Regions from separate parts of the Amycolatopsis sp. NBC_01307 genome, predicted to be linked through region 1. Evidence: riboswitches for the same ligand, from Rfam matches in the RefSeq annotation. Region 1 holds a riboswitch; the other holds the start of a gene.
What was found. Region 1 has a riboswitch for cobalamin ahead of metE (5-methyltetrahydropteroyltriglutamate--homocysteine S-methyltransferase). Riboswitches for the same ligand answer to the same signal wherever they lie in the genome.
Positions count from the first base shown of each region.

Region 2: linked by a shared signal. The riboswitch ahead of OG439_RS10855 (hypothetical protein) and the one ahead of metE (5-methyltetrahydropteroyltriglutamate--homocysteine S-methyltransferase) in region 1 are both predicted to bind cobalamin.

Region 1 covers NZ_CP108403.1:799,408-813,824, reverse strand. The annotation lists gene OG439_RS03870 (acyl-CoA carboxylase subunit beta) at 1-975, opposite strand, end outside; gene OG439_RS03865 (acyl-CoA dehydrogenase family protein) at 972-2,120, opposite strand; gene OG439_RS03860 (acyclic terpene utilization AtuA family protein) at 2,117-3,814, opposite strand; gene OG439_RS03855 (TIGR03084 family metal-binding protein) at 3,811-4,635, opposite strand; gene OG439_RS03850 (enoyl-CoA hydratase-related protein) at 4,776-5,606, shown strand; gene OG439_RS03845 (acetoacetate decarboxylase family protein) at 5,603-6,202, shown strand; gene OG439_RS03840 (ribonucleoside-diphosphate reductase subunit alpha) at 6,577-9,549, shown strand; gene OG439_RS03835 (ribonucleotide-diphosphate reductase subunit beta) at 9,629-10,702, shown strand; cobalamin riboswitch at 10,751-10,944, shown strand; gene metE (5-methyltetrahydropteroyltriglutamate--homocysteine S-methyltransferase) at 11,044-13,302, shown strand; gene OG439_RS03825 (cytochrome P450) at 13,497-14,417, shown strand, end outside.
Region 2 covers NZ_CP108403.1:2,464,645-2,479,061, forward strand. The annotation lists gene OG439_RS10820 (carboxylesterase/lipase family protein) at 1-1,083, opposite strand, end outside; gene OG439_RS10825 (TetR/AcrR family transcriptional regulator) at 1,130-1,726, opposite strand; gene OG439_RS10830 (VOC family protein) at 1,745-2,155, opposite strand; gene OG439_RS10835 (S8 family serine peptidase) at 2,242-5,655, opposite strand; gene OG439_RS10840 (hypothetical protein) at 6,045-6,455, shown strand; gene OG439_RS10845 (serine hydrolase) at 6,535-7,398, opposite strand; gene OG439_RS10850 (hypothetical protein) at 7,506-8,387, opposite strand; adenosylcobalamin (AdoCbl) riboswitch at 8,598-8,746, shown strand; gene OG439_RS10855 (hypothetical protein) at 8,815-11,337, shown strand; gene OG439_RS10860 (ABC transporter substrate-binding protein) at 11,342-12,205, shown strand; gene OG439_RS10865 (ABC transporter substrate-binding protein) at 12,202-13,128, shown strand; gene OG439_RS10870 (energy-coupling factor transporter transmembrane component T) at 13,128-14,255, shown strand; gene OG439_RS10875 (ABC transporter ATP-binding protein) at 14,252-14,417, shown strand, end outside.

The DNA.
Region 1 (14,417 bases):
GCCCGTCACCAGGCTCGGCCCGTAGAGCGGCTTGAACTCGTCGAAGTCGGAGCCGTCGACGACGCGGGCGATCACCTCGCGCGGGTCGAACGGCACCTTCAGGTCGGTCGGCACGATGCCGAGCAGGTCGTCGACGTCGTACACCGGCTCCGCGTACTCCGGCTTCGGCGTCGGCCCCTGCTTGGTCCAGTTGAGCCGCTTGACGATGCTGCGGCCCAGGCGGATCGCGTCCTGCTCGTCGACGGCCAGGTAGTCGGCCAGGCCCGAGGTCCGTGCGTGCATCTCGGCGCCGCCGAGCGACTCGTCGTCGGACTCCTCACCGGTGGCCATCTTGACCAGCGGCGGGCCGCCGAGGAACACCTTCGCGCGTTCCTTGACCATCACGACGTAGTCCGACATGCCCGGCAGGTACGCGCCGCCGGCGGTCGAGTTGCCGAACACCAGCGCGACCGTGGGGCAGCCCGCGGCCGAGGCGCGCGTGATGTCGCGGAAGATCCGGCCGCCGGGGATGAAGATCTCCTTCTGCGTCGGCAGGTCCGCGCCGCCGGACTCGACGAGGTTGATCGTCGGCAGCCGGTTCTGCGCGGCGATGTCCGCCGCCCGGTAGGACTTCTTCGCCGTCCACGGGTTGCTCGCACCACCCTTGACCGTCGGGTCGCTGGCCGAGACCAGGCACTCGACACCCTCGACGACACCGATGCCGGTGACGAGACTGGCGCCGACGCGGTAGTCGCTACCCCACGCGGCCAGCGGCGAGAGCTCCAGGAACGGCGAGTCCTCGTCGAGCAGCAGCTCGACGCGTTCACGGGCGAGCAGCTTGCCGCGCTTGCGGTGCCGCTCGACGTACTTCTCGCCGCCGCCGGCCACGGCCTTGGCCTGCTCGGTGTCGATCTCGGCGAGCTTCTCCAGCATCGCCTCGCGGTTGGCGCCGAACTCGGCGGCCCGCGTGTCCACTGTGGACCTCAGGGTGGTCATGAGGTGTATCCCAATCGCTTCGCGGCCAAGCCGGTGAGGATCTCGTTGGTACCGCCGCCGATGCCGAGGATCCGGACGTCGCGGTAGTGCCGCTCCACTTCGGCCTCGCGCATGTAGCCGAGCCCGCCGTGCAGCTGGACGGCCTCGTTGACCACCCACTCGGCGGCCTCGACGGCGGTGTTCTTGGCGAAACAGGCTTCGGCGATAACCTCTTCGCCCGACACGTGCCGGATCGCGGTCTGCCGGGCGTAGGTGCGCGCGACGTCGGTCTTGCGCGCCATCTCGGTCAGCTTGTGCTGCACGAGCTGCCGCGAGATCAGCGGCCGGCCGAACGTCTCGCGCAGCCGGCACCAGTCGAGCGTCAGGTCGAGCGCGCGCTGCGCGTGCGAATACGCCTGCACCGCAAGAGAAAGCCGTTCGGTGACGAATTGGGTGGCCACCTGGGCGAACCCGCTGTTCTCGGCGCCGACGAGGTTCTCGACCGGCACCCGGACGTCCACGTAGGACAGTTCGGCGGTGTCGGAGCAGAGCCAGCCCATCTTCTCGAGCTTGCGCGACACGGTGAAGCCGGGCGTGCCGCGTTCGACGACGATCAGCGACAGCCCGTGGGCACCTTCGCCGCCGGTGCGCACGACGGTCGTCACGAAGTCGGCGCGGCAGCCGGAGGTGATGTAGGTCTTGGCGCCGTTGATGACGTACTCGTCGCCCTCGCGGACCGCGGTGGTCCGGATCCCGGCGACGTCGGAGCCGCCGTCCGGCTCGGTGACGGCCAGCGAGCCGATCTTGTCCCCGGCCAGCGTCGGCCGCACCCAGCGCTCGATCTGCACCGGGTCGTTCGCCTCGGCGATGTGCGGGACGGCGATGCCGCAGGTGAACAACGATGCGAACAGCCCGCCGGAGCCGCCGGCGTAGTGCATCTCCTCGGCGACGACGAGCGCGTCGAGGTAGTTGCCGTCCCCGCCGCCGATCTCCTCGGGGAACGCGACGCCGAGCAGGCCCAGGTCGCCGGCCGTGCGGTGCAGGTCGCGCGGCAGCTCGCCGGCGCGTTCCCAGTCGTCGAGGTGCGGCAGGACCTCCTGCTCGACGAACCGGCGCACGGTCTTGCGCAGCTCGGCCCGTTCGGGCGTCCGGAACGGATCGGTCACAGGAGCACCTCGGGGATGTCGATTTCACGAGACCGCAACCACTCACCGAAGGCCTTCGCCTGCGGGTCGAACCGGGCCTGCGAGGCGACGCCCTGCCCGAGGATGCCTTCGACGACGAAGTTCATCGCCCGCAGGTTCGGCAGCAGGTGGCGCGTCACCGGCAGGTCGGCGGTCTCGGGCAGCAGCAGCTTGAACTCGGCGACGGTCAGCCGGTGCACCAGCCACCGCCAGGCGTCGTCGGACCGCACCCAGACGCCGAGGTTGGCGTTGCCGCCCTTGTCGCCGCTGCGCGCGCCGATGACGCTGCCGAGCGGCGCCCGCCGCACCGGCCCGTGGTCGAGCGGCTCGGGCAGCTCCGGCTCGTCCACATCGGACAGCTCCACAGTGGACGTCGAAGGCGCGATGTCGACCCGCATCCCGTCCGGCAGCACGGCGACGTGCGGCACCTTCCCGGCGTCCACGTAGGCCGCCGTGTAGACGCCGTACGGCGAAGCGTCCGACGGCGGGGCCGTGACGTGGAAACCGGGGTAGCTGGCCAGCGCGAGTTCGACCGCGGCGCTCGTGAACGCGCGGCCGGCGACCTTCGGATCCGCGTCCTTGACGGCGACGTGCAGCAACGCGCTCGCGGTCTGCTCGGTGTCGGCGTCGACGTGGTCGGTCCGCGCCAGTGTCCACTTGACGTCGGCGGGCGGCCGGTCCTTCAGCGCGCCTTCGAGCTGTTCCTTCACCAACGCGGCTTTCGCGTCGATGTCGAGTCCGGTGAGGACGAACGTCGTCTCGTTGCGGAACCCGCCGAGGGTGTTGAGCGCGACCTTCAGCGTCGGCGGCGGCGCCTCGCCGCGCACGCCGGAGACGCGCACGCGGTCGGGTCCGTCCTGGCTCACCGAGAGCGTGTCGAACCGCGTGGTGACGTCCGGGCCGGCGTAGCGGGCGCCGGTGATCTCGTAGAGCAGCTGGGCGGTGACCGTGCCGGTGGTCACCACGCCGCCGGTGCCCGGGTGCTTGGTGATCACGCTGGAGCCGTCGGCCTCGATCTCGGCGATCGGGAAGCCCGGCAGGCCGAGGGCGTGCTCGGTGAAGAAGGCGTAGTTGCCGCCGGTGGCCTGAGCGCCGCACTCGATGACGTGCCCGGCGGCGACGGCGCCGGCGAGCGCGTCGTAGTCGTCACGGGCCCAGCCGAAGTGCGCGGCGGCCGGCCCGACGATCACCGAGGCGTCGGTGACGCGCCCGGTGACGACGACGTCGGCGCCCGCGTTCAGGCACTCCGCGATGCCCCACGCGCCGAGATAAGCGTTGGCGGTCAGGGGTTTCCCGAGATCCAGCTCGTCGGCGCGGGCGACCAGGTCGTCGCCTTCGACGTGCGCGATCTTGACGTCGACGCCGAGCTTGTCGGCCAGCTCGCGCAGCGCACCGGCCAGCCCGGCGGGGTTGAGCCCGCCCGCGTTGGCGACGATCTTGACACCGTTTTCCTTCGCCAGTTCGAGGTTCTCCTCCATCTGGCGGAGGAACGTCTTGGCGTACCCGCGGTTCGCGTCCTTCAACCGGTCGCGGCCGAGGATGAGCATGGTCAGCTCGGCGAGGTAGTCGCCGGTCAGGACGTCCAACGGGCCGCCGGTGAGCATCTCGCGCACGGCGGAGAAGCGGTCGCCGTAGAACCCGGACGCGTTCCCGATCCTCAAGGCCGACTCTGTCATTGCCGCCTCCGGGGGAAAGAGTCCGTCGGCGGGGCGAACTGCCCCGCTTCCCTACCGGACCCCGGAGGCCCGGCGAAGGCCTGCGCGACGGTCAGCCACTCCTCGACGTCGGGGCCCTGCGCCACGAGATCGGTGTCGGCCGGGTGCCGCCGCTGGGTGACGACCAGGCAGAAGTCCACGGCGCTGCCGGTGAGCCGCTGCTCGGCGTCCTCGGGCCCGAACGTCCAGGTGGTGCCGTCCGGCGCGGCCAGCTCGACCCGGAACTCCTCGGCCGGCGGGGCGAGCGAGTTGAGCAGGTAGGCGAAGTCGCGGGTCCGCGTGCCGAAGCGGGCGATGTGCCATAGCCGCGCGGTGGGCTCGCGGCGCAGGCCCAGCGCGTCGTAGACGTCCTGGCCGTGCGCCCAGGTCTCCATCAGCCGCGCGGTCACCATCGACGCCGCGCTCATCGGCGGGCCGTACCAGGGCAGCTTCTGCTCGTCCGGCACCGCGGCGAGGGCCTCGGCCAGCCGCGCCCGCCCGGCGCGCCAGCGGTCGAGCAGCTCCCCGGGCGACAGGTCGGCGCCTTCGGCCGCGGCTTCGTCGACGTAGTGCTCGCCGACGGTGAGCAGGCTTTCGACCTCGGCCTGCCAGTCCTCCGGATGGGCCGTGGCGATCAAGGCCTTCCCGTCGGTCCAGGTCAGGTGCGCGATCTGGTGCGCGACGGTCCACCCCTCGGCGGGCGTCGCGCGCGCCCAGTCGGACGCGGGCAGGTCCGCCACCACGTCGTCGAGTGTCCGTGATTCCGCGTCGAGATCCCCGAGGATCACGCCGAGGTCCGCCATCGCCGCCTCCTTGCGTACTGCCGCCCAGCGTGGCACCGGCCTCGATAAAAATCAAGCACGCCTGATTGTTTCACCCCGGACGCTGCGGAGACACTATTGACATCTTGCCAGTAGTGTCGGTCTGCCTTAGTTTCATCGCCATGGCCGAGACCACCTACGCCGTCGCGGACCGGATCGCCACGGTGACGTTGAACCGCCCCGAGGCGCGCAACGGCTACACGATCCGGATGGCCGACGAGCTCGGCGCGGCGATGGACCGCGCCGACCGCGACGAGGACGTCCGCGTGGTGGTGCTGACCGGCGCGGGCAACGACTTCTGCGTCGGCGCCGACCTGTCCCAGGGCGGGTTCGACTTCGACCCGGCGACCGGGCCGGACGCGGCCTGGCAGGAACCCGCCGGCCGCTGCTCGAAGCGGATCTTCACGATGAACAAGCCGGTGATCGCGGCGCTGCAGGGCGCGGCCGTCGGCGCCGGTAGCACGATCACGCTCCCCTGCGACTACCGGCTCGCCTCCGAAGACTCGCGGTTCGGCTTCGTCTTCACCCGCCGCGGCATCTACCCCGAAGGCGCGTCGGCCTGGTTCCTCCCCCGGCTCGTCGGCATGGGCACCGCGCTCGACTGGATGATCAGCGGCCGCGTCTTCCCCGCGGCGGAGGCCCTCGCGAAAGGCTTGGTGCACCAGGTTTTCCCGACCGGGACGGTGCTCGACGAGGCGTACAGGCTGGCCCGTGAGCTGATCGCGAACACCGCGCCGGTGTCCGTCGCGGTCACCCGGCAGCTGCTCTACCGGATGGCGAGCGCCGACTCGCCGTTCCCGGTGCACGAACTCGACTCGCGGCTGATCGGCGGCCTGGGCACGAACGCGGACGCCGTCGAAGGGGTCATGTCGTTCCTGCAGAAACGGCCGCCGTCGTGGGGCCTGCGCGTCGACAAGGACCTGCCCGGCTACCTCCCCTGGTTGGACGCATGACCGCCTACCCGCCGCAGCCCTGGCACCTCGTCGCGGACGCGCGCGTCTCGATCTGGCGCGTCCCGGTGGCCGACCTGCCCGCGGTGCCCGCCGAACCGCTGGTGATCGCCGGGCACGCGTCGGTGTTCACGGCGTGGATCGACTACACGCCACCCGGCCAGCTCGCCTACCACGAGCTGCTGGCGGCGGTGGCGGTCAAGGGGCGCCGGGTCTCGTGCTCGATCACCGAGATCTGGGTCGACAGCGAGGTCTCCCTCCAGGGCGGCCGCGACCTGTGGGCGATCCCGAAGGACCTCGCCACGCTGGACTTCACGAGCGGCCGCACCTTCACGGCCACGGCGGCCACCGCGGACGACTGGATAGCGACGGCGGCGTTCAAGGGCCGCGCCGGCTTGCCGTTGCGGCTGCCGACGTCGTTCGACGTCGTCCAGGAGCGTGACGGTCTCCTGCGGACGCCGGTCGGCGCGAAGGTCCGCCCGCGTCCGGCGTCGGCGGACTGGAGCTTCAACCCGGGCGGACCGCTGGGCTACCTCGCTTCGCGACGCCCGGTGACGAGCCTCGAACTCCTCGCGTCCGAGATGTGCTTCGGCGCCTGACCGTCTTCCGGCGTGCCCTCTCGCGCCACCCGATCAAGCTCAGCCGGGCCGCCGCCCCGCGTTCCGCCCGGCCGAGCGGCGTGTCGGCCGCTCCAGGCCGCCCCGGTCGAGGCTCGAACCGGCCCCCGAACTCCCTGTTCCGGGGCCTGAGCAGCACCTCTCGGTGACCGCGTAACCCGCGAGGGTGAGACCGCGACACGCCACCCATTGGGGCACGTGCAGCCTCCAACCCCTACATGTAGTCTCTGTGGACCGGCAACGCCCAGCGACGGGGAGACCGCTGCAGAGTACTGCCGGGCAGCTTCGAAGAACTTGCAGCACATGGCCTCATGAGACCCTGTGGCGATCCAACGCGTCCAAATTTGGAGACACGCATGTCAGTCGAAACCGGTCAGCGGCCGCCCGCCGCCGCCGACTCCAGCCCCACCGCGATCCGGGTCATCCGGCGGGACGGCAGCGTGTCGCCGTTCGACGCCGGGAAGATCTCGGTCGCGCTGACGAAGGCGTTCCTCGCGGTCGAGGGCGGCGACGCCGCCGCGTCCTCCCGCGTGCACCACGTCGTCGCCGAGCTCACCGAGCAGGTCGAGACCACCCTGCTGCGCCACGCCGGTCCCGAGACCGCGCTGCACATCGAGCAGATCCAGGACATCGTCGAGCTCGCGCTGATGCGCGGCGAGCACCACAAGGTCGCCCGCGCCTACGTCCTCTACCGCGAGGAGCACAGCAAGGCCCGCAAGGCGACCGAGCCCACGACGCCCGCCGAGGCGACGCTGAGCGTCAAGGGCGTCGACGGCGTGCTGCGTCCGCTCGACTGGGCCCGCGTGTCCCACGTGGTGGGCGAGGCCGTCGCCGGGCTCGACGACGTCACCGCCGAGCCGGTGCTGGCCGAGGCCAAGCGCAACCTCTACGACGGCATCAGCGCCGACGAGCTCGCACTGGCCCAGATCATGGCCGCCCGCGTGCTGGTCGAGCAGGAGCCGAACTACTCCTACGTCAGCGCCCGGCTGCTGCTGGACAAACTGCGCGGCGAGGCCCTGAGCTACCTCGCGAAGAAGCCGCGCCTGGCCAGCCAGGACGAGATGGCCGGCGAGTACCCCGCGTACTTCCGCGACTACCTGCGCCGCGCGGTCGAGCTGGAGCTGGTCGACGGCGAGCTGCTCTCCTTCGACCTGGACAAGATCACCGCGGCCATCGAGGCCAAGCGTGACCTCGACTTCGGCTTCCTCGGCCTGCAGACGCTGTACGACCGGTACTTCCAGCACCACAACGGCGTCCGTTTCGAGCTGCCGCAGGCGTTCTTCATGCGCGTCGCGATGGGCCTGGCGATCCGCGAGGACGACCGCGAAGCCCGCGCCATCGAGTTCTACGAGCTGCTCTCGACGTTCCACTTCATGGCCTCGACGCCGACGCTGTTCAACTCGGGCACCACCCGCGCGCAGCTGTCGTCCTGCTTCCTCACCACGGTGGACGACGACCTGGACTCGATCTTCCAGGCGTACAAGAACAACGCGCTGCTGGCGAAGTACTCGGGCGGCCTCGGCAACGACTGGACCCCGGTCCGCGGCCTCGGCGCGCACATCAAGGGCACCAACGGCCAGTCCCAGGGTGTCGTGCCGTTCCTCAAGATCGCCAACGACACCGCCGTCGCGGTCAACCAGGGCGGCAAGCGCAAGGGCGCGGCCTGCGCGTACCTCGAGACCTGGCACGTGGACATCGAGGAGTTCCTCGACCTGCGCAAGAACACCGGCGACGACCGCCGCCGCACGCACGACATGAACACGGCCAACTGGGTGCCGGACGAGTTCCTGCGCCGCGTCGAGGCCGACGCGCAGTGGACGCTGTTCTCGCCGAACGAGACCCCGGACCTGCACGACCTCTACGGCAACGCGTTCTCGCAGCGCTACGCCGAGTACGAGGCGATGGCCGAGCGCGGCGAGATCAAGGTGTTCCGCAAGATCCGCGCGGTCGAGCTGTGGCGCCGGATGCTCACCATGCTGTTCGAGACCGGCCACCCGTGGATCACGTTCAAGGACCCGTGCAACCTGCGCTCGCCGCAGCAGCACGTCGGCGTCGTGCACTCGTCGAACCTGTGCACCGAGATCACGCTGAACACCAACAGCGAAGAGGTCGCGGTCTGCAACCTCGGCTCGGTCAACCTGCTCAAGCACGTCACCCCCGAGGGCCTGGACACCCAGCGCCTCGAGAAGACCGTGCGCACGGCCGTCCGCATGCTGGACAACGTGATCGACATCAACTTCTACACGATCCCGGAGGCGCGCCGCTCCAACCTGCGCCACCGCCCGGTCGGCCTGGGCATCATGGGCTTCCAGGACGCGCTGTTCGAGATCGGCGTCCCGTTCGCCTCCGCCGACGCCGTGAAGTTCGCCGACGTCTCCATGGAGCACCTCTCCTACTACGCGATCTCGGCCTCGACCGACCTCGCCGAGGAGCGCGGCCAGTACCAGTCGTTCGAGGGATCGCTGTGGAGCAAGGGCATCCTGCCGATCGACTCGCTGCAGCTGCTCATCGACGCCCGCCGCGGTGACGGCCTCGACGTCGACACCTCCACCACGCTCGACTGGGCGCCGCTGCGCGAGCGCGTCAAGACCGTCGGCATGCGCAACTCCAACGTGATGGCGATCGCGCCGACCGCGACGATCTCCAACATCTCGGGTGTCGGCCAGTCGATCGAGCCGCTGTTCCAGAACCTGTTCGTCAAGTCGAACATGTCCGGCGACTTCACCGTCGTCAACCCGCACCTGGTCCGTTCGCTCAAGCAGCGCGGGCTGTGGGACGAGGTCATGGTCAGCGACCTCAAGTACTTCGACGGCAGCCTCGGCAAGATCGACCGGGTGCCGGACGACCTGAAGGCGCTGTACGCCACGGCGTTCGAGATCGAGTCGAAGTGGATCGTCGACGCCGGTTCGGTGCGCCAGAAGTGGATCGACCAGGCGCAGTCGCTGAACCTGTACATCGCGGCGCCGAGCGGCCGCAAGCTCGACGAGCTGTACCGCTACGCGTGGCACAAGGGCCTCAAGACCACGTACTACCTGCGGGCGCAGTCCGCGACGCACGTGGAGAAGAGCACCCTGCGCGGCACCGACGGCAAGCTGAACGCCGTCTCGGCCGGCACGGCCACCGCCACCGCGGCTCCCGCGGCGGCCCCGGCGGCCACCCCGGCCCCGGCGCCCTCGCCGTCGCCGGCCGCGGCCGTCCCGGCGATCCCGGTGACCGCGCCGGCCGCCAAGCCGGAGCCGAAGGAGCTGCCGAAGACGGACGTCGACTTCGTCACCACCGAAGGCGCCGCCTGCCGCATCGACGACCCCGACTGCGAAGCCTGCCAGTAAGCCCGCCCCGGCTCGTGAGTGTTTAGGGCGGTTCTAACCGCCCTAAACACTCACGAGCCCACCTGCCGAAGTGAGCGATATGACCAACGTGGAGACGACCGGCGTCACCGGCCTCGGTGAGATCGAGGTCGGGGCGGCCCGGATCAACGTCGACGACAAGCGCATGATCAACGCGCGCGCCGACGTCAACCAGCTGCTGCCGATGAAGTACCGGTGGGCGTGGGACAAGTACCTGGCCGGCTGCAACAACCACTGGATGCCGACCGAGGTCGCCATGCAGGCCGACATCGCGCTGTGGAAGTCGACCGACGGCCTCACCGAGGACGAGCGGCAGATGCTGAAGCGCAACCTCGGCTTCTTCGCGACCGCGGAGTCCTTGGTGGCCAACAACATCGTGCTCGCGGTGTACCGCCAGATCACCAACCCCGAGTGCCGCCAGTACCTGTTGCGCCAGGCGTTCGAGGAAGCCGTGCACACGCACACCTTCCAGTACATCTGCGAGAGCCTCGGCCTGGTCGAGGGCGAGCTGTTCAACATGTACCGCGAGGTTCCGTCCATTTCGGACAAGGACGCGTGGGCGCTGAAGTACACACAGCACCTGGAGGACCCGGACTTCGAGACCGGGACGCCGGAAGCCGACACGGCGTTCCTGCGTGACCTCGTCGCGTTCTACGTGATCTTCGAGGGCATGTGGTTCTACACCGGCTTCGCGCAGATCCTCTCGCTCGGCCGCCGCAACAAGATGGTCGGCATCGCCGAGCAGTACCAGTACATCCTGCGCGACGAGTCGATCCACCTGAACTTCGGCATCGACTGCATCAACCAGATCAAGATCGAGAACCCGCACCTGTGGACCGAAGAGTTCCAGGAAGAGGTGCGCGGGATGCTGAAGGACGCGTGCGAGCTGGAGGTCGCGTACGCGCGTGACACCATGCCGCGCGGGATGCTCGGCCTGTCGGCGCAGCTGTGCGAGCAGTACATGCACTTCATCACCGACCGGCGCGCGCAGCAGATCGGCCTCCAGCCGATCTTCGGCGAGACCGAGAACCCGTTCCCGTGGATGTCCGAGGCGATGGACCTGAAGAAGGAGAAGAACTTCTTCGAAACGCGCGTCATCGAGTACCAGTCGGGCGGCGCCCTCGACTGGGACTGAGTTCTCCGGCTAGGCTCGGCCACGCCACTGGTTCGCCAGGGCGTGGCCGAGCTTTGTTGTGCGTGAGGTCACACTCTGTCGAGGCAACAGGGAACCCGGTGTGAATCCGGGACTGCCCCGCAGCGGTGAGTGGGAACGAAAGCCGTCATGTAAGCACTGAGCGCGAGCTTGGGAAGCGACGGCCGGTAGGCGCGAGCGGTACGCCCACGAGTCCGAAGACCTGCCCGTGGTGCGTGCGCCGACGGCGTGCGCGAGTCCGGGCCTCGCGGGATGGGCACGCACCGAAACGCTCGCCGCCGCGCGCGTCCGGACTCCTCGAACGAGCTCGCGAGGAGAGAGCTGTGACCGAAATCGGCACTACTGTGCTGGGCTACCCCCGGATCGGTCCGGACCGGGAGCTCAAACGCGCCCTCGAGCGTTACTGGGCGGGCAAGAACGACGAAGCCGCGCTGCTGGCCACCGGTCGTGAGCTGCGGGTTCAGACGTGGCAAGGGTTGCGGGACGCCGGGCTGGACTCCGTGCCGTCCAACACGTTCTCGCACTACGACCAGGTGCTCGACACCGCCGAGCTGTTCGGCGCGCTGCCCGCACGCTTCACCGGGCTCGGCCTGTCGAAGCTCGACACCTACTTCGCGGCCGCCCGGGGCGTCCAGGACGCCCCGGCGATGGAGATGACGAAGTGGTTCGACACGAACTACCACTACATCGTCCCCGAACTGGGCCCGGACACGACGTTCGCGCTCACCGGCTCCAAGCCCCTGGACGAGTACCGCGAAGCCCGCGCGCTGGGCATCGAGACGCGGCCCGTGCTGGTCGGGCCGGTGACGTTCCTGCTGCTGAGCAAGGGCGACGAGGGGTTCCGGCCGCTGGACTTGCTCGACGGCCTGCTCGACGCGTACGCCGACCTGCTGCGGCAGCTGCACGACGAAGGCGTCGAGTGGGTCCAGCTCGACGAGCCGGCGTTCGCCGGTGACCGCTCCGAAGACGAGCTGAACGCGCTCATCCGCGCCTACCACCGGCTGGGCAAGGAGACCGCGCGGCCGAAGCTGCTGGTCGCGGGCTACTTCGGCGGCCTGGGCCGCGGGCTCGGCGTGCTGGCCCGCTCCCCCATCGAGGCGCTCGCCGTCGACCTGGTCACCGATGAGTCCTTTGTGGACGCCGTGGCGGCCGAAGGGGCGTTGCGGGACAAGGAGGTCCTGGCCGGCGTCGTCGACGGCCGCAACGTCTGGCGCACCGACCCGCAGAAGGCGCTGAGCCGGGCCGCGACCCTGCTCGGCGCGGCGGCGAAGGTCAGCGTGTCGACGTCGTGCTCGCTGCTGCACGTCCCCTACGACGTCTCACGGGAGGACCTCGACCCGCGGCTCAAGAGCTGGCTCGCCTTCGCGAAGCAGAAGGTCGACGAGGTCGTCCTGCTCGGGAAGGCGCTCGCGGGCGAGGACGTCGACCTGACGGCGGCCCGCCGGGTCGTCGCCGATCGCGCGTCGGCGGCCGAGCTGGCCGACGACCGGGTGCGCGCCCGGCTCGCGGACCTGCGGCCGGAGCACACCGTCCGCGCGCCGTACGCCACGCGGGCCGCGGCGCAGCAGGCGGCGCTGAACCTGCCGCCGCTGCCGAGCACGACGATCGGGTCGTTCCCGCAGACCGTGGAAGTGCGCAAGGCGCGGGCCGCGCACAAGGCAGGCGCGCTCGACGACGCCGGGTACGACGACGCGATGCGCGCCGAGGTCGAGCGGGTCGTCCGGCTGCAGGAGGAGCTGGGCCTCGACGTGCTGGTGCACGGCGAGCCCGAGCGCAACGACATGGTGCAGTACTTCGCCGAGCGGCTGGCCGGGTTCGCCGCGACCGACCACGGCTGGGTGCAGTCCTACGGCTCCCGCTGCGTCCGGCCGCCGATCCTCTACGGCGACGTCTCGCGCCCGGTGCCGATGACCGTGGCGTGGGCCCGCTACGCCCAAGGCCTGACGCCGAAGCCGGTCAAGGGCATGCTGACCGGGCCGGTGACGATCCTGGCGTGGTCGTTCGTGCGCGACGACCAGCCGCTGGGCGACACCGCCCGGCAGGTCGCCCTGGCCATCCGCGACGAGGTGCACGACCTCGAAGCGGCGGGCATCCAGGTCATCCAGGTCGACGAGCCCGCCCTGCGCGAGCTGCTGCCGCTGCGTTCCCGCGACCACCAGCCGTACTTCGACTGGGCGGTGTCGTCGTTCCGGCTGGCGACGTCCGGGATCGCCGACGCGACGCAGATCCACACGCACATGTGCTACTCGGAGTTCGGTGAGGTGCTGCCGGCGATCGACGCGCTCGACGCCGACGTCACCAGCATCGAGGCGGCCCGCTCGAAGATGGAGGTGCTCGCCGACCTGACGGCGGCCGGCTTCGGCCGCGGCGTCGGGCCCGGGGTGTACGACATCCACTCGCCGCGCGTGCCGTCCCCGGCCGAGGTGGCCGGCCTGCTGCGGACGGCGACGGGCGCGGTGCCGGCGTCGCGGGTGTGGGTCAACCCGGACTGCGGCCTGAAGACCCGCGGTTACGCGGAGGTCGAGCCGGCGCTGCGCAACCTGGTCGAAGCGGCCCGGCAGGTGCGCACCGAGCTGGACTGACGCCCGGGGCGGGCCGCCGCCCCCGTCTTCCAGTTTACCGGCGGGGTACGACAGAACCGCGGCTCCAAAGCCGTGAAGGACTCCTTACCGGCTCTTAGCGCCGGTAAGGAGTCCTTCACGGCTCACCCGAAAAGACTGTTGTCAGGTGGTCAACAAGGGTGCATCGTGGAGGGGTAGCCGATCTCGACGGGGAGATGGTCAGCTTGACGCGCACTGTGGGCCGGGCCGCCGAAACGTTGCGTGAGCGCGTGCCCCCGCTGACCTCGCTGCCCCTCCCCCGCGCCGTCGACCAGCGGTGGCTGCGGTCGCGCTGGCCCGTCCAGGAGCTCGCGACGCCGCCCGCCGGCAGCGGCCTCAAGCCCGTGCTCGGCGACGAAGGCCCGCCCGTGGTCGGGCACATGCTCGAGATGATGCGCTTCGGCCCCGCGTTCGGCCTCCGCCGCCACGAGCTCTACGGCCCGGTGTCGTGGACCGGCGGGTTCGGCCGCCGGATCGTCGCGCTGTCCGGGCCGGAAGCGACGCAGATCGCGCTCGTCAACAAGGACAAGGCGTTCTCGCAGGAGGGCTGGAAGTTCTTCATCGAGCGGTTCTTCGAGCGCGGCCTGATGCTGATGGACTTCGGCGAGCACCACCTGCACCGCCGGATCATGCAGGAGGCCTTCACCCGGGCGCGGCTCACCGGCTACGTCAACGAGATGGGCCCGGCCCTGCGCGAGGGTGTCGCGACCTGGGGAACGAGCGAGCGGCCGCGGCTGTACTGGTCGCTCAAGCAGCTGACCCTCGACGTCGCGACGCGCGTGTTCATGGGCATGCGCAGCGGCGCCGACTCCCACCGGATCAACCGCGCGTTCGTCAGCTCCGTGCGGGCCGGCACCGCGCTGGTGCGCGTCCCGGTGCCCGGCGGCCGCTGGTCGGCCGGGCTGCACGGGCGGAAGGTCCTGGAACGCTACTTCGGCGAGACCCTGCCCGCCAAGCGGGCCGCCGACGGCGACGACCTGTTCGCCGCGCTCTGCCACGCCACCACCGAGGACGGCGACCGGTTCTCCGACACCGACATCGTCAACCACATGATCTTCCTGATGATGGCCGCGCACGACACGACGACCATCACCAGC
Region 2 (14,417 bases), 1.7 Mb from region 1:
CCCGCGGACGTGGCGGGGGCCGTCGCGGTAGGCGCGCACCGTCGGGGCGTCCATCCCCAGCGTGCGGCGCAGGCCCAGGCGGATCAGCGGCGCCACCGGGCCGGCGACGCTCGTGATGCCCTCGATCAGCGGCGCGGCCTCGTTGCGCACCGTCCCGGCGAGCAGCGGGACGCCCGGCGCGGCACCGGCGGACCGGACCGGGTTCGCCGGCAGGAACTCCGTGCCGTGCACCCCGCGGAACGGGCTGAGCAGCAGCGCCCGGCGATCACCCTTGACCAGGCCTAGTGCGTACCGCTTCAGCGCCTTGAACGACGCCGCCGCGGTGCGCTCCAGGCCGACCGCCGACAGGCCCGCCACGGTCGGCGCGACCCCGAGGTCGCGCGCCACCTGCCGGGTCACGCGCCACGCCTCATCGACGTCGACGGACGCCATCGAACACCCGCTTTGGGCTATCGCCCCGGCGAACGCGCCGCGCGAAGCGGGCAGTGCGAGGTGGTTCATCACGCTGACGCCGCCGCCGGACTGGCCGAAGATCGTCACCCGCGCGGGGTCCCCGCCGAACGCGGCGATGTTGCGCTGCACCCAGGCGAGCGCCGCCGACTGGTCGCGCAGCCCGAGGTTGTCGTGACCCTCGCCGAGGTACAGGAAGCCGTCGATGCCCAGCCGGTAGTTGATGCCGACGTGCACGACGCCGTCGCGCGCGAAGTTCCTGCCGCTGTAGCCGGGCAGCGAACCGGCGCCGTAGATGTACCCGCCGCCGTGGATGTGCACCACCACCGGCAGGTTCGCGCGGCCGGGGTCGGGGGTCCACACCTCGAGGGTCAGGCAGTCCTCGCCGGTCTCGGTCGCCGCGTAGACCGCGCCGAGCGGGTTCTCCTCCGCGACCTGCGGCGCGGCGGGCCCGGGTGCGGTGGCGTCGCGGACGCCGTCCCAGTCCGCGGCGGGCTGCGGCGGCAGGAACCGGCGCGGCCCGAACGGCGGGGCGGCGTAAGGGATGCCGCGGAAGTGGTGCAGGCCGTCGATCTCGAGACCCCGGACCACGCCGTTCTCGGTGCGGACCCGCGGGAAGGCGACGCTCGTCATCTCCGCAGCCTCCCGACTCGACGGCAATTAGTCAAGCCGTACTAATTTACGCGTCGAGGATGCGGTGGGCCAGCCGCTTCCACGCCGCGAGGTTCGGGTCGCTCCGGTGGTCGCGCGGCTCGAAGGTGTAGGTCAGGGCGACCCCGCGCATGCTCGCCAGCAGCACGGGCGCGAGGTCGGCGAAGCCGGGGTGCGCGACGCGCTCCGGCCCGAACAGGCCGGTGATCAGCTCGCGGATGTGCCGGCCCAGCTCGTGCTCCGGCGGCCGCAGCGCCGCCGCGAGCTGCGGGTTGTGCTGCGCCGCGACCCACAGCTGCAGGGCGGCGGTGAAGAGCGGGCCGTGGAAGGTGAGCCAGATCTGCTCGACGGCGTCGTCGATCGTGCCGGCCGCCTCGGGCACGTCGACCTGGCCGGCACGCTGGATGGCGAGGTGCTGCACGGCGGCGATCAGCAGGTCGTCGCGCGAGGGGAACTGGTGCAGCAGGCTCCCGCGGGACACCCCGGCGCGTTCCTGGATGCGCGAAGTCGTCGTCGCGGCGTAGCCGTCCTCGGCGAGGCAGGCGACCGCGGCGGCCAGGATGCGCTCACGCGTGTCCCAGGCCCGCTTCTGGACGGGCAGCGGCGCGGGCTGCGAGGTGGCCATGGCCCGAGGTTAACGGGCTCAGCGTTGTTCCTGGATGCGGATCAGGTTGCCGGCGGGATCGCGGAAGGCGCTGTCGCGGACGCCGTAGGGCTGCTCGATCGGCTCCTGGACGACCTCGGCCCCCGCGGCCTGCACCTTCTCGAAGGTGGCGTCGAGGTCGGGGGTGGCGAGCATGATCCAGCCGTAGGTGCCCTTGGCCATCATCTCGGAGATGGTGCCGCGCTCGGCGTCCGTGATGCCGGGGTCGGCGCCCGGGGGAGCGAGGAGGAGGGACGTGCCGGGCTGGCCGGGCGGGCCGACCGCGATCCAGCGCATCTTGCCCTTACCGACGTCGCTGCGGACCTCGAAGCCGAGGACGTCACGGTAGAACGCCAGCGAGGCGTCCGGGTCGTCGTGGGGGAGGACCGTCGTGTGGATGGTGATGTCCATGGCGCTCACGCTAGCCCGCGATTCCGCGCCCCGGACGGCGACGGGCCGCTGGCTCCCGAGGGGGAACCGGCGGCCCGGTGCTCGGCTCAGCCGATCCGGTAGTGGTACGGCAGGGTCGTGATGACCTCGCCGGTGCCCTCCTCCGGCAGGCCGGTGGAGCCGGTGGGCAGGGTCGGGACGGTCACCAGGTTGAGGTGGCCGGTGACGTCGGTGCCGCGGGCGCCGGCCGGGGTGATCGTCACCTGGATGGTGGCCGTCCGGCCCGGCTGGATGATCACCGGCGTGCCGCCGGTGCCCGCCGGGTCGATCGCCTGGTCGTACGGGTCTCCGGTGGACGAGGTCACGGCGTGGTCGAAGCCCGCGGTCACCAGGGACGAGGTGTAGCTCGCGTGCCCGGCGGGGGCGCCGGACGGCCCGAACGGGCCGAGCTCCTGCACGTCGGCGAACCAGATGCCCTTGGTGACGTAGCCCTTCTTCTCCCCGATCGTGGCGACCGAGACGGTGCTGCCGGCCTGGGCCTGTTTCAGGTCGCCGAGCACGTCGATCCCGGCGGCCGAGCTCTGCAGCTCGACCTGGGCCGGCCTGCTCGACGAGGTGGCCACCGTCAGCTTGCTCGTGTCCGGCGGCACTTCGTAGACCGGCGCGATCGCGCCCGGCTCGGGCAGGTCGACCTCGGTCTGGCCGCCGACCGGGACCGGCTGCAGCGTCTGCGCGGTGTTGGTGCGCGCGTCGACGCCGATCGCGATCGGCTCGATGCCGGTGTTGTGCACGGTCACCGGCACCGTGACCGCCTTGCCGGCGGCCAGCTTGCCGCCGCTCGGCAGCGCCGGCGCGGACACCGACACCCGGTCGAAGGCGACCGTGCCGGTGAACGGCTGCTGCAGTTGCTTGCCCGTCACCGGGTTCTGCGCCACCAGCACCAGGTGCCAGCGCCCGGGCAGCGGGTTCGCGTCGGTCAGCTGCAGCCCGGTGCCCTGCGACACGGTCGTCGGCGAAGCGAGCGAAATGTTGCTGGTGACGTCGCCGAGCTCGCCGTTCGGGTCGACCAGGACGCCGTCGACGACGGTGCCCGGGTCGGCCAGGTGCACGGCGACGTCGAGGTCCTTCTTGCCGTGGGGCACGTCGAACTCGTAGCTGAACGTCTGCGCGGGGGAGAACGCGCGGGCGTTGCCACCGGTGATGGTGCCGCTGAAGGCCCCCGGGCCGTTGCCGGTCGGGATGAGCGAGCGCAGCACCGCGGACACGGACGTCTGGTGGCCGTCGGAGCTGCCGAAGGTCACCGAGTAGTCCGCGTCGCCGCCCGAGGCCGGGGTCGGCAGGGCGATCTTGACCGGCTTGGTCTGGCCCGGGGCCAGGGTCAGGAGCTGGGGCGAGACCTGGCCGTAGGGCACGGCGCGCTGCGCGTCCGCGGCCAGCTGGATGTCACCGGTGTACCCGGACGCGCCGGCGACCGAGTACAGCACCGCCGTCCAGGTGCCCGCGGCCGGGTGCCGGACGTCCACGTTGGCGTAGTTCGCCGTCGCCGCACCACCCTGCGGGCGGCTGTTCGCGACGAACGTGCCGTCCGGCGCGAGCAGCGTCAACCGCACCACCGGGGTGACCGAAGCGCCGTTGACCGTCTTGGGGCTGCCCTGCCACGCCATCCTCGACAGCAGCCGGTCGGTGGCCGGCGGGACGCTGAACTTCACCGTCTTCTGCGCCCACTGCGCGCCGTTGTAGTAGGTGAACGTCGGCAGCTTGGCCGCGTCGAACGGCACGGTCTGGGTTTGCGTCGACGCCGTCGCGAACCCGCGCGTGCCGGTGGACACCGTGAGCGGCTTGGCGCCGACGTTCGACACCTTGACCGTCGCGGTCTGGGTGCTGCCGGGCGCGCCGTCCAGGGTCAGCTGGTCGGTCGAGAGCGCGATGTTCGACGACACCCCGGCCGGGGCGCCGGTGGTGCCGGGCGCGGTCGACGCCGCCTCGACGGCCGCGCGCGCGTCCAGCAGGCCGGAGCCCTGCTCGTCGGCCGGCAGGCCGAGGTCGCGCGTGGTGCCGGTGATCAGCTGCTTGATCAGCGCCGGCGTCGGCGACGCACCGTGGTGCGTGCCGCGGTAGGCCTGGATGACCAGCGCCGCGACACCCGCGGTCAGCGGCGCCGATTCGCTGGTGCCACCGAAGGATTCCAGGTCCGCGCCCTGCGGCGGCGACTGGAACGTCTGGCACTCCGCGTAACCCGGTTCGCAGTCGGCCCAGTTGCCCTCGCCGGGCGCGACCAGGTCGATCGTGCGGCCGTTCTGCGTGATGCCGGAGGAGGACAACGCGGAGATGTTGTCGCTGACCCACTTCCCGTTGGAGAACGGGAAAGCCGCGTACGTGGTCTGCGCGTACAGCCGGTTGTCCGTGGTCGCGCCGGCGGAGATGACCAGCGGGTCGGTGGCCGGGCTGCCGATGGTGGACGTCGTGCCCGCGTCGCCGCTGGAGGTGGTGACCGTGACGCCGGCGGCGACGGCCTCGTCGTTGAACACCTGGAACAGCTCGCGCGAGCTGGTGTCCGGGTACTGGTTGAGGCCGAGCGACTCGTTGATGACGTCGACGTGGTCGACCGTCACCGCGTAGTCGATGGCCTGCAGCACCGCGGAGTTCGTCGCGGTCGAGCCGAAGACGTTGAGCCCGACCAGGCTCGCACCCGGCGAGACGCCCTTGACCACGATGGTGCAGCCCGGCGGCAGCGGGTGCGCCTGGTTCACGAACTTCGACAGGTCGTGCACCACGGTGCCCTGCGCGGCGATCGACGACGCGTCACCGAACGCCTCGGCACCCGCGTCCGTGGTCGCCGGGCCGTCCCCGGAGAAATCCTGGTAGTCCGCGAACACCTTGGAGCCGTCGGGCCGGATGAAGTCGGCGTAGTTCGGGTCCATGTTGTCGGCGAGGAAAGCGACCTTCACGCCGGAGCCGTCGGCGAGATCGGACGCGCTCTTCGAGCCGTCGGTGCTGTAGGCGTGGATCGAGGTGAGCGCTTCCGGCTCCAGCAGCGGCTTCGCGGGGTCGGCCGGGCAGATCGCGCCGGGCGCCGTCGACGTCCGGGGCTGCGCGCTCGGCGCCGCCCCGCTCGCCGCCGCCGGCGGTGTGCTCGGCGTGGGCAGCGTGACCTTGCTGTCGGGCAGCACGGACGCCACGGCCGGGTCCTGCGCGAGCGCGGCGGCCTGCGCGGGGCTGACGGTCGCGGAGAAGGCGTTGCCGACCGCGAAGTGCTTGACGTTCGCCGGCGCCGGGCCGGTGAGCTTGCCCAGCACCGCGTTCTGCGCTCTGGTCGCTTGGTCGCGTCTGCTCCCGGACGCCGCTTTTGTCGGTGGCGCTGACGCGATCTGGTCGCCCAGCACCACGATCACCGCCTGCGACGCGGTCCCGGCGTTCGCCGCGGGCACGGCCGCACCGGCCGGCTGAATGGATCCGGCCAGCACCAAGCCACCGACGGCGGCCAGAATCGCCGGCCGGAGTATGAGCGACGAACGCCGCATATGCAGCTCCCTGGTCGTAGGGGTTCAAATCCAGCAGATCCGACTAAATCGGACTCCCTTTCGAGACTCGATTTCGTCGCCTGGCGACTATTGCGGTTCGACGTCCCGTCCACAAGCGACAATGGTCGGCGATTCCGCGCGATTCCGTGCCGCAACGGGCGTTACATCCGCATTGACCGATGTCATGAGTGGCTGTCGGCGAGTTGGAAAATTCTTGACACCCATCGACGAATTCGCCCGCCCGCTGCGGCCCGAGGGGCGTCGGCGGGGCGTCCGTTTCCCACTCGTCCGGCGGAATTCCCCGCACTCGTCCGGCGCTACCTGCGGGATGTCGCGCTGGGTATCGTCCCTGTGTCGTACAGAGGAACCACCAGTTCCGGAGGTAACCCATGCGCAAGAGTGCGGCCCTGGTTTCGACCGTCCTGCTGGCGGCGGGCATCGGTGTGCTGACCGCCGGACCCGCAGCGGCCCTGGGCGGCGAGACGTACGGGTGCCAGGTCTCACCGGGCCCGGTGGGCTCCTACACCGGGAACTGCCACAACAGCGCGAAGTTCCACGGCCCCTACTCGGCCGGATTCTCCGTCGGCGGCGCGGCCGCCGGCACGACCTACACCTGGCACGTCCCGGCCGGCTACCAGACCGCACCCGGCCTGTGCGGCACGACGTCCGGCTGCCGGGTCGACGGCCTGACCGGCGACGACGAAGTCACCGTCTCGGTCACCCTGACCCAGGCCGGCGCCACCGAAACCCTGACCGCAACGGCGTTCATCCTGGCAGTCTGCGGCAACGTCTACTGCTGACCGGCTGCCGTCCGTTCTCTGGTGCAGAACCTGCTCGACCTGGTCGGCGCCGGGCGGGTCTGATCCCCGTTTCCTGCGGTCACTTGCCTCCCGCGCCCGTGGTCGAACCGATGTCGATCCGGCCGAACAGTTGCTGGGCCACGGACTTGCACACTTCGGCACCGTAGTGGTGCTCGTCGCCCTGGTCCGGGTAGTGCACCATGACCGCGAGCACCCAGTGGTCCCACATCGCCAGGCAGTTCACCGTCCACCAGGTGCCGTGGCGGGTCCAGCCGTTCTCGACGGCCGGGTGCAGGCCCGCCAGGGCCGGGGCCTCCGGGATGCCGAACGCGGTCGCGGGGTCGGCCGACCGCATGAGGTCCAGCAGCTTGGCCCGCCACCGCGGGCTCAAGCCCGGACCGCGGGCCACGCACCGGCCGAGCAGGGTGGCCTCGGTCGCCGGCATCGTGGTCTTGGACCACCAGTTCGGGTGAATGGTCGTGTCGTGCAGGCCGCAGGTGCGGATCATCCGGGCGATCGAATCGTCGCCGCCGAGCCGGAGGTAGAGCGTCTGCGCGGCACGATCGTCGCCGGACCGGATCATCCGGGTCACCCGATCCTCGTCCCCGGCCGAGATCCGCGACTCCCGCGAGGCCACGTAGTCGACCGCGAGCCAGCTCTTGATCATGGATTCGGTCGTGGTGCGCAAGGTTCCAGCACCGACCACGGTGCCGGTGGCCGTCTCGCGCAACGCCCAGGACCACTCACCCCGGACGTCGACCGCCACCTCGGCCGCCCCCGGAACCGGCGTGGCCGCCCGCGTCCTCGGGAACGACGGCGGGACGTCCGGCGCCGGTGACGTGCCCGCCGCGGCGGGCACGTTCGCGGAACGAACGCAGACCGCCGCGGCGAGCGCGCCGAGGATGACACCGACCAGGACGACGACGAGCGCGGAATTGCGCATCGAAACTCCCTCGCCTGGGCCATGGACCGATGCCGCGGAATCACGGCAATTCGAGTGCGCTTTTCGGAAATGCGGAACATATCAGAATCCGGCGGTGACGCGGATTCTCAGCGATTGAGCTGAACGGAGTTCAGCAACGCCAGCGCGGCCTGTTCGTTGGCACGCGAACTGTCGATTTCGAGGGTGTAGGCCCCGAGCGTCCGGTGCTGGTGCACGGGCAGCGGGTCCTGCGGAAAGCTGCTGTCCGCGGCTCTGCTGGTCAGCGACACCGTCAGCGAGAAGCATCGGCTGTCGAGCGGGGCCTTCCCGACCTCGGAGGCGGGGCAGAGCACGAGGGTGTTGGTGTCGGGCTCGCTGGTGAACGTGCCGACCTGCTGCCCGTCGGGGACGTGCAGCGACTTGAGCGGCGACGCGATCACCGGCGGTGTGGTGTGGATCTTCCCGAGCAGGGCCAGCATTTCCACCGCTGTCACCGGTTTTGTGGTCGTCACCCGGATCCAGCGGTCCGGGCCGTCCTGCCACATGACCGACTGCGGGTGCGGAATCTGGTCGGCGGCCGAGGGTTTCGTGGCCAGGGCGCTGTGAGGCGCGGTGCCGTCCCGGACGTCGATCTCGAACGCGTACCGGTGATCCTGCGCGTAGTGCAGGCCGGCGAAGTGCGGCTGGACGGCCCAGAACAGCAAGTCCCAGGAGCTGTCCTCCAGGCTGATCGCCGGCGCGGCCGGGGGCACCTTCCCGGCGGCCGGCGGCTGGGTCACCGTGGCGGACGGCGGGCTCGCGAGCGTGGCCGGTGGCACCGCGGCGGTACCGCGGTCCTGCGCCCAGAAGACCCCCGCGCCGACGGCGGCCACCGCGAGCGTCACCGCGGCGACGCTGGCCGTGTGGCGCCGCCGGACCCGGCGTCCGGCGACGGTCACCACGGCGTCGGGATCGGACGCCGGCGGCTCCTGGGCGTCCGGCGCGCGGCGCACCTCGTCGAGGTCGGTCATGGCACGGTCTCCTTGCCTTCGTCGAGCTGGACGTGCAGCGCGCTCAAGCACCGCACACCTCTCAAGAGGCCACCTGCCCCGCGTTCTGTTGCAGTTGTCTTCGAGATCGTCCGGATGGCCGCGCGCGTCCCCGGTGTGGTGAAGGCGACGTGAGTTCTGCCGTTCCCGTTCGGCTGACCAGGTGTTAGTGTCGGCTCGCTCAGTCAGTACAACTTCATGTTTTCTGCCCGTGGCAGGGGAAGCCGGTCGAAGTCCGGCACTGTCGCGCAACCGTGGGTCACCTTGGGGTGACGAGTCGGATTACCGCCTCGGGCAGGTGTTTGTCGAACCGCTGTCGCGCCAGCAGTGGGTGGACGCCCGGCCTCCCGTGGGGGGCCGGTCTCTCCCTGTGTGTGTCGCGCCGGCGTCTGGGGAGAGGAAGTATCACGTGGCCGGCAAGCGGTTCAGGCCCATCGCGGCCTGGGTGTCCGCCGTCGTCGTGTTCACCGTCGGCTCGGTGACCCCGGCCTTCGCCGGTGATCTCGCGGCCTCGAAGCCGACGTCGAAGTGGCTCGCCGCGCAGCTCGCGCCCGACGGCACCCTGCAGAACCCGCTCGGTGGCGCGCTGCCCGACCACGGCCTGATGATCGACACGCTCTTCGCGATGTACGCCTCCGGCGACGGCGCGCTGGCCGCGTCCATCGTGAAGTACCTCGACGACGACCACCACGCCACCGACTACTACACGTGGGACGGCCTCGTCCCCGGCCAGGGTTACGACGCGATCATCACCGGTGGCGCCGCGGCGAAAGTGCTGGTCGCCGCGGAAATCGCCGGGCGGGACCCGAGGTCCTTCGGCGGGCACGACATGGTCGCCGAGACCCTCGGCACGATCGCGCGTTCGGGCGTCGACAAAGGCCGCGTCAGCGACTACTCGAAGAACCCCGACTTCAAGGACTTCGTCAGCAACAACGCCAACGTGTTCGGCCAGGCCCTGGCCGTGATCGGGCTGGCGGGCGCCGGCCTCGCCGATCGGCTCGTGATCGACACGATGCTGAAACAGCAGTGCTCGGACGGCTTCTTCCGGATCTTCTTCGGCCTCATCCCCACCACCGAGACCGGCGACCAGGTGACGCCGGACGGCCACCGGATCTCGACGTGTGACGAGGGCAAGCCGTTCGACCAGTCGACGCCGGACGGCGACGCCACCGGTATCGCGCTCTCGGCGATGCTCGCCGCCCGCGACGCCGGTGCGGCGAACCTCGACGCGCCCATCACCAAGGCCGTGCGGTGGCTGAAGGCGCACCAGACCGCGAGTGGCGGCTGGGGCGGCGGCGTCGGCACCGAAGCGCCCAACACCAACAGCACCGGCCTGATCGTGCAGGCGCTCGCCGACGCCGGGTGCGCGGACGCCGCGATGGCCTCGGGGACCGCTTTCCTCCGGTCCGCCGAAGCGACCGCGGCCGACGCGGGCACCCCGCTCGGGGATCAGCTCGGCGCCATCGCCTACACCCCGGCCGAGTACCAAGCCGCGCGCACCACGGGGATCGGCGGGCTCGACACCTGGATCCGCGCGAGCGCACAGGCCGCGCTCGGCCTGTCCCAGGTCGGGTTCCACGACCTCACCCTCGGCCACGCCGGAGCGCAGGGGCCACCGGACCCCGGCTGCAGCCCGCCCGGTCCGCCGCCACCGCCGCCCGGCGAAAAGCCCGCGCCGACGGGGGATCACGCCGTGAAGCCGCCGTTGAGCCCGAAGGCCGGCACCCCGGCGGTGCGGCCCGGTTCGCCGCGCGGCACCGTGGTCGTCCCCGTCGATGCCCCGGCGCCGGTGACCGGCCCGACCCCGGCCGACCGGCTGGGCGGCTACCTCGCGAGCCGGCTCGTCGACGGCGACCACGTCGAGGTCGCCCAGGACGGCAAGACCTTCGTCGACTACGACCTGACGGCGGATCTCGTCCTCGCCCTGCACACCCTCGGGCAGCAGCCGGACGCCGCGGCCCGGGCGTCACGGTTCCTGCTGAGCCCGGACTCGATCCGGGCCTACGCCCACGGCGCGCCCTACGAGCAAGGCCAGGCCGCCTACGCCGAACCGCTGGCCAAGCTGCAGATCGTCGCCCGGTTCCCGGAATCCGGCGCGGACGCGGAGGCCGTCGGGCAGCTGCGCACCGACCTCGCCGCGCTGCGGACCGCGTCCGGCGAGTTCACCGACACCGGCGAGTTCGCCGACACCACCGGCACCCTGCGGCGGCACACCTGGGCCGCGCTGGCGACCACGGCGGGCGCCGACCTCACCGAGGCACCGACCGGCATGCTGATCGCGCACCAGTGTGCGGACGGGCTCTTCCCGGCCGTCTTGACCGGAAAGCCGTGCGCCACCGGCGATCTCACCGCGACGGCCGCCGCGGTCGAGGCGCTGAACGCCGTCCCACGCGACGGCCGGGCGCCGGGCAACGTCCCGCCGGCCGGCTGGACGCCCGAACACCGGCAGGCCCTCGAGTCCGCCGCCGCGGCGCTGACCACCCGGACCGGACCCGACGGCACGGTCGCCGCGGCGGGCGGGCAGCCCGATCCCGTGCTGACGGCGGCCGTCGCCGGCGGGTTCAGCGCGGCCGGGCTCGACGCGAGCAAGGCCGCACAGGCCCTCGGCGCGCTGGTGCTGGCCGACGGCGGGTTCCCGAAGACCCCGGGCGGGCCGGGCGACCCCGGCGCGAGCATCGCCGCGGCGACCGGGATCGCCGGGCGGACCTGGCTCGACGCGGACGGCTCCCCGCTCACGACGGCGGTCCGGTTGCCACTCGCCCAGCCGCTCGCCGCAGGTAGCCACGGCGGTGTCGTCCCGGCGCCGGCCGCCCTCGGCAGTCCGGCGCTCTGGCTGGCCTTCCGCCTGTCCGGTGCCGCGCTCGTCCTCGCCTTCGCGCTGGCCGCCGGCCTGCGCCACCTGATCACCCGCACACCACGCACCAGGGGGTAACACCATGAGACGTCTTCCTTCGCTGCTGGCCGGTCTCGCCGTCATGGCCGGGCTCGTCGTGTCGTCGGCGACACCGGCGTCGGCGGTCGACCCGGCCAAGGGCTACGCCGGGATCTGCACCGGCAACGACGCGCTGAGCGGCGTCACCGTCGTCGTCGACTTCCAGGAGCTCAACGGCAACGGCGGCACCGCCGCGCCGACGATCACCCGCTGCTCGCCGAACGCCGCTCCCGGCACGGACCGCACCGGCATCCAGGCCCTGCAGGACGCGGGGATCGCCGTCGCCGGTGTCGCGCAGTGGGGGCTCGGGTTCGTGTGCCGGCTGGAGGGCCGGCCCTCGGCGACCGAGTCGATCCCGGTCTCGGGCAACCCGACCTACAAGGAAGCCTGCGTGCGGACGCCGCCGGGCGCCGCGTACTGGTCGTACTGGACCGCCACCGGCGCCACCTCGACCTGGACCTACAGCAGCTACGGCGCGCTCAACCGCAACGTCGTCCCCGGTGGTTTCGAAGGCTGGTCGTTCTCCCTCAACCGGTCCGCCGGCTCGAACCCGGTGCCGCGGGTGACCCCGCTCAACCCGGCCGTCAACGCGAGCAACCCGACCGTGAGCCTGTCGGCCGACGACCTCGACCACAAGATCACCCTGGGGCAGAGCACCACCCTGACCTGGACGTCCACCAACTCCACGACGCTCACCGCCCAGTCGGTCGCCCCGGCCACCGGCGGCGGCGCCTGGTCCGGGTCGCTGGCCGTGCCGGGCGGGACGAAGACGATCACGCCGACGGCCAAGGGCACCTACACGTACACGGTCAAGGCGGTCGGCACCGGCGGCACGGTGTACTCGACGGCGACCCTGACCGTGCAGTGAGGCCGATCTTCGCGGGTGCGGCCGTCGCGGTGCTGACGGCCGCCCTCGCCCCGGGCGTCGCGCACGCCGTCGACCAGGGCAAGGGCCATCCCGGGTTCTGCACCGACGGCGCCGGGGTCACCGTCGTGCTCGACTTCCAGCAGCTGGGCGGCACGACGATCGTGCGCTGCGACCCGCAGACCGGCCGTGGCACCGGCTTGGACGCGCTGAAGAACGCGGGTTTCCAGGTCGCCGGGGTCCAGCGCTGGGGCGAGGCGTTCATCTGCCGCATCGAGAACCGGCCGTCCGCGGTCGAGGAGATCCCGGTCAAGGGCAACGAGCACTACAAGGAGACCTGCGTCGACACACCGCCCGCGGCGGGCTACTGGTCGTACTGGCACGCCGGGAACAACTGCGCGTGGGAGTACAGCCAGTGGGGCGTGAAGAATCGCGACTTCACCGCGGGCGGCTTCGAAGGCTGGTCGTTCTCGCTGAACGCGACGGCCGACTCGAACCCGGTGCCGCGCATCGCCGCGGTCCGGCCCGGCACCGCGGGGCCGTGCGTCACCGCGGCGGAGCCGGCGCCGACATCCGACGACATCAACGAAAAGCAGCCTGGCGCCACGACCGCCCCGGCCGCGCCGCCTTCGGGAACGCAGGCCACCACGGCCGGGCCGCCGGGACAGCCGGACCAGCCCGGCGCGAGCGGCCGTCCGTTGCCGCCGCCCAAGCCGCGGCCCGGCGGGGGTGGCCAGCAGGCCGCGGATCCGGCCGGCAACGTCGCGTTCACCGGCGGCGAGCAGGCTGCCGACGTCGACCAGGCGATCAAGGAGCAGGCCGGGGCGAGTGACTACGCGCCCTGGGTGGCCGGCGCGGCGGTCGTGCTGCTCGCCGCCGCGGCGTGGTTCACCGCGCGGCGCCGCAAACGCGCCCGGGACAGCTGATGCTCGCTTCCTGGTTCCTGCCGCGTGATCTGCACCCCGCCGCGTGGTGGGTGTGGGCGCTCGGGCTGGCGGTGGCGGCGAGCCGGACGACGAACCCGTGGCTGCTGCTGACGATCGTCGCGGTGCTCTGTCACGTCGTCATCGCGCGGCGGGCGGACGCGCCGTGGGCCATGGCGTTCCGGATGTACGCCTACCTCGCCGCGGTCATCATCGGGGTGCGGGTGTTCTTCCGGATCGTCTTCGGCGGCGCCGAAGGCTCGACGATCATCCTGCGCCTGCCCGAAGTCCCGCTGCCCGCCTGGGCCGCGGGCATCCGGCTGCTCGGCGACGTCTCCGCGGAGTCCGTCTTGGGCGGGCTCTACGACGGGCTCCGGCTGGCCACGATGGTGCTCTGCCTCGGCGCGGCCAACGCCCTGGCCAACCCGAAACGGCTGCTCAAGGCGATGCCACCGGCGCTCTACGAGGTCGGCACGGCCGTGATCGTCGCGCTGTCGGTGTTCCCGCAGCTGGCCGAGAGCGTCCAGCGCGTCCACCGGGCGCGGAAGCTGCGCGGCGGCGCGAAGGGCCGCCGGTTCCGGGCGCTGCACGCGGTCGTCATCCCGGTGCTGGAGGACGCGCTCGACCGGTCGCTGCAGCTCGCGTCCTCGATGGACTCCCGCGGCTACGGCCGCGCCGGGGTGGTGCGGGCCCGCGCCCGGCTGCTCACCGGCGTGCTGATGATCACCGGCCTGATCGGCGTCTGCGTCGGGGTCTACGCGACGCTCGACGGCTCGACCCCGCGGTTCCTCGCCACGCCGTTCCTGGTGGGCGGGCTCGTGCTCGGCCTGATCGGCTTCCGGACCGCCGGGACGCGCGTGCGGCGCACCCGGTACCGGCCGGATCGCTGGCACCCGGCCGAGTTCGTCACCGCCGCGAGCGGTGCCGCGGTGGCCGTGGCGTTGTTCGCGACGTCCAGTGTGGACCCGACGAACCTCAACCCGTCGCTGAGCACGCTGTCCTGGCCGCTGCTGTCCTGGGTGCCGCTCGCCGGCGTGCTCCTCGGCGTCCTGCCCGCCTTCCTGACTCCGCCGCCCGCGCTGCCGTTCGAAGCGGAACCGGTGCCCGAGACCGAGAAAGTCCCCGCATGATCGAGCTGGACCGCGTTTCCTTCTGGTACCACGGGCAACCGGAACCCGTCCTCGCCGACGTGTCGCTGTCGATCGGGGAGGGCGAGCTGGTGCTCGTCGCCGGGCGGACCGGCTCGGGCAAGTCGACGCTGCTCGGCACGTTCAACGGCCTGGTCCCGCACT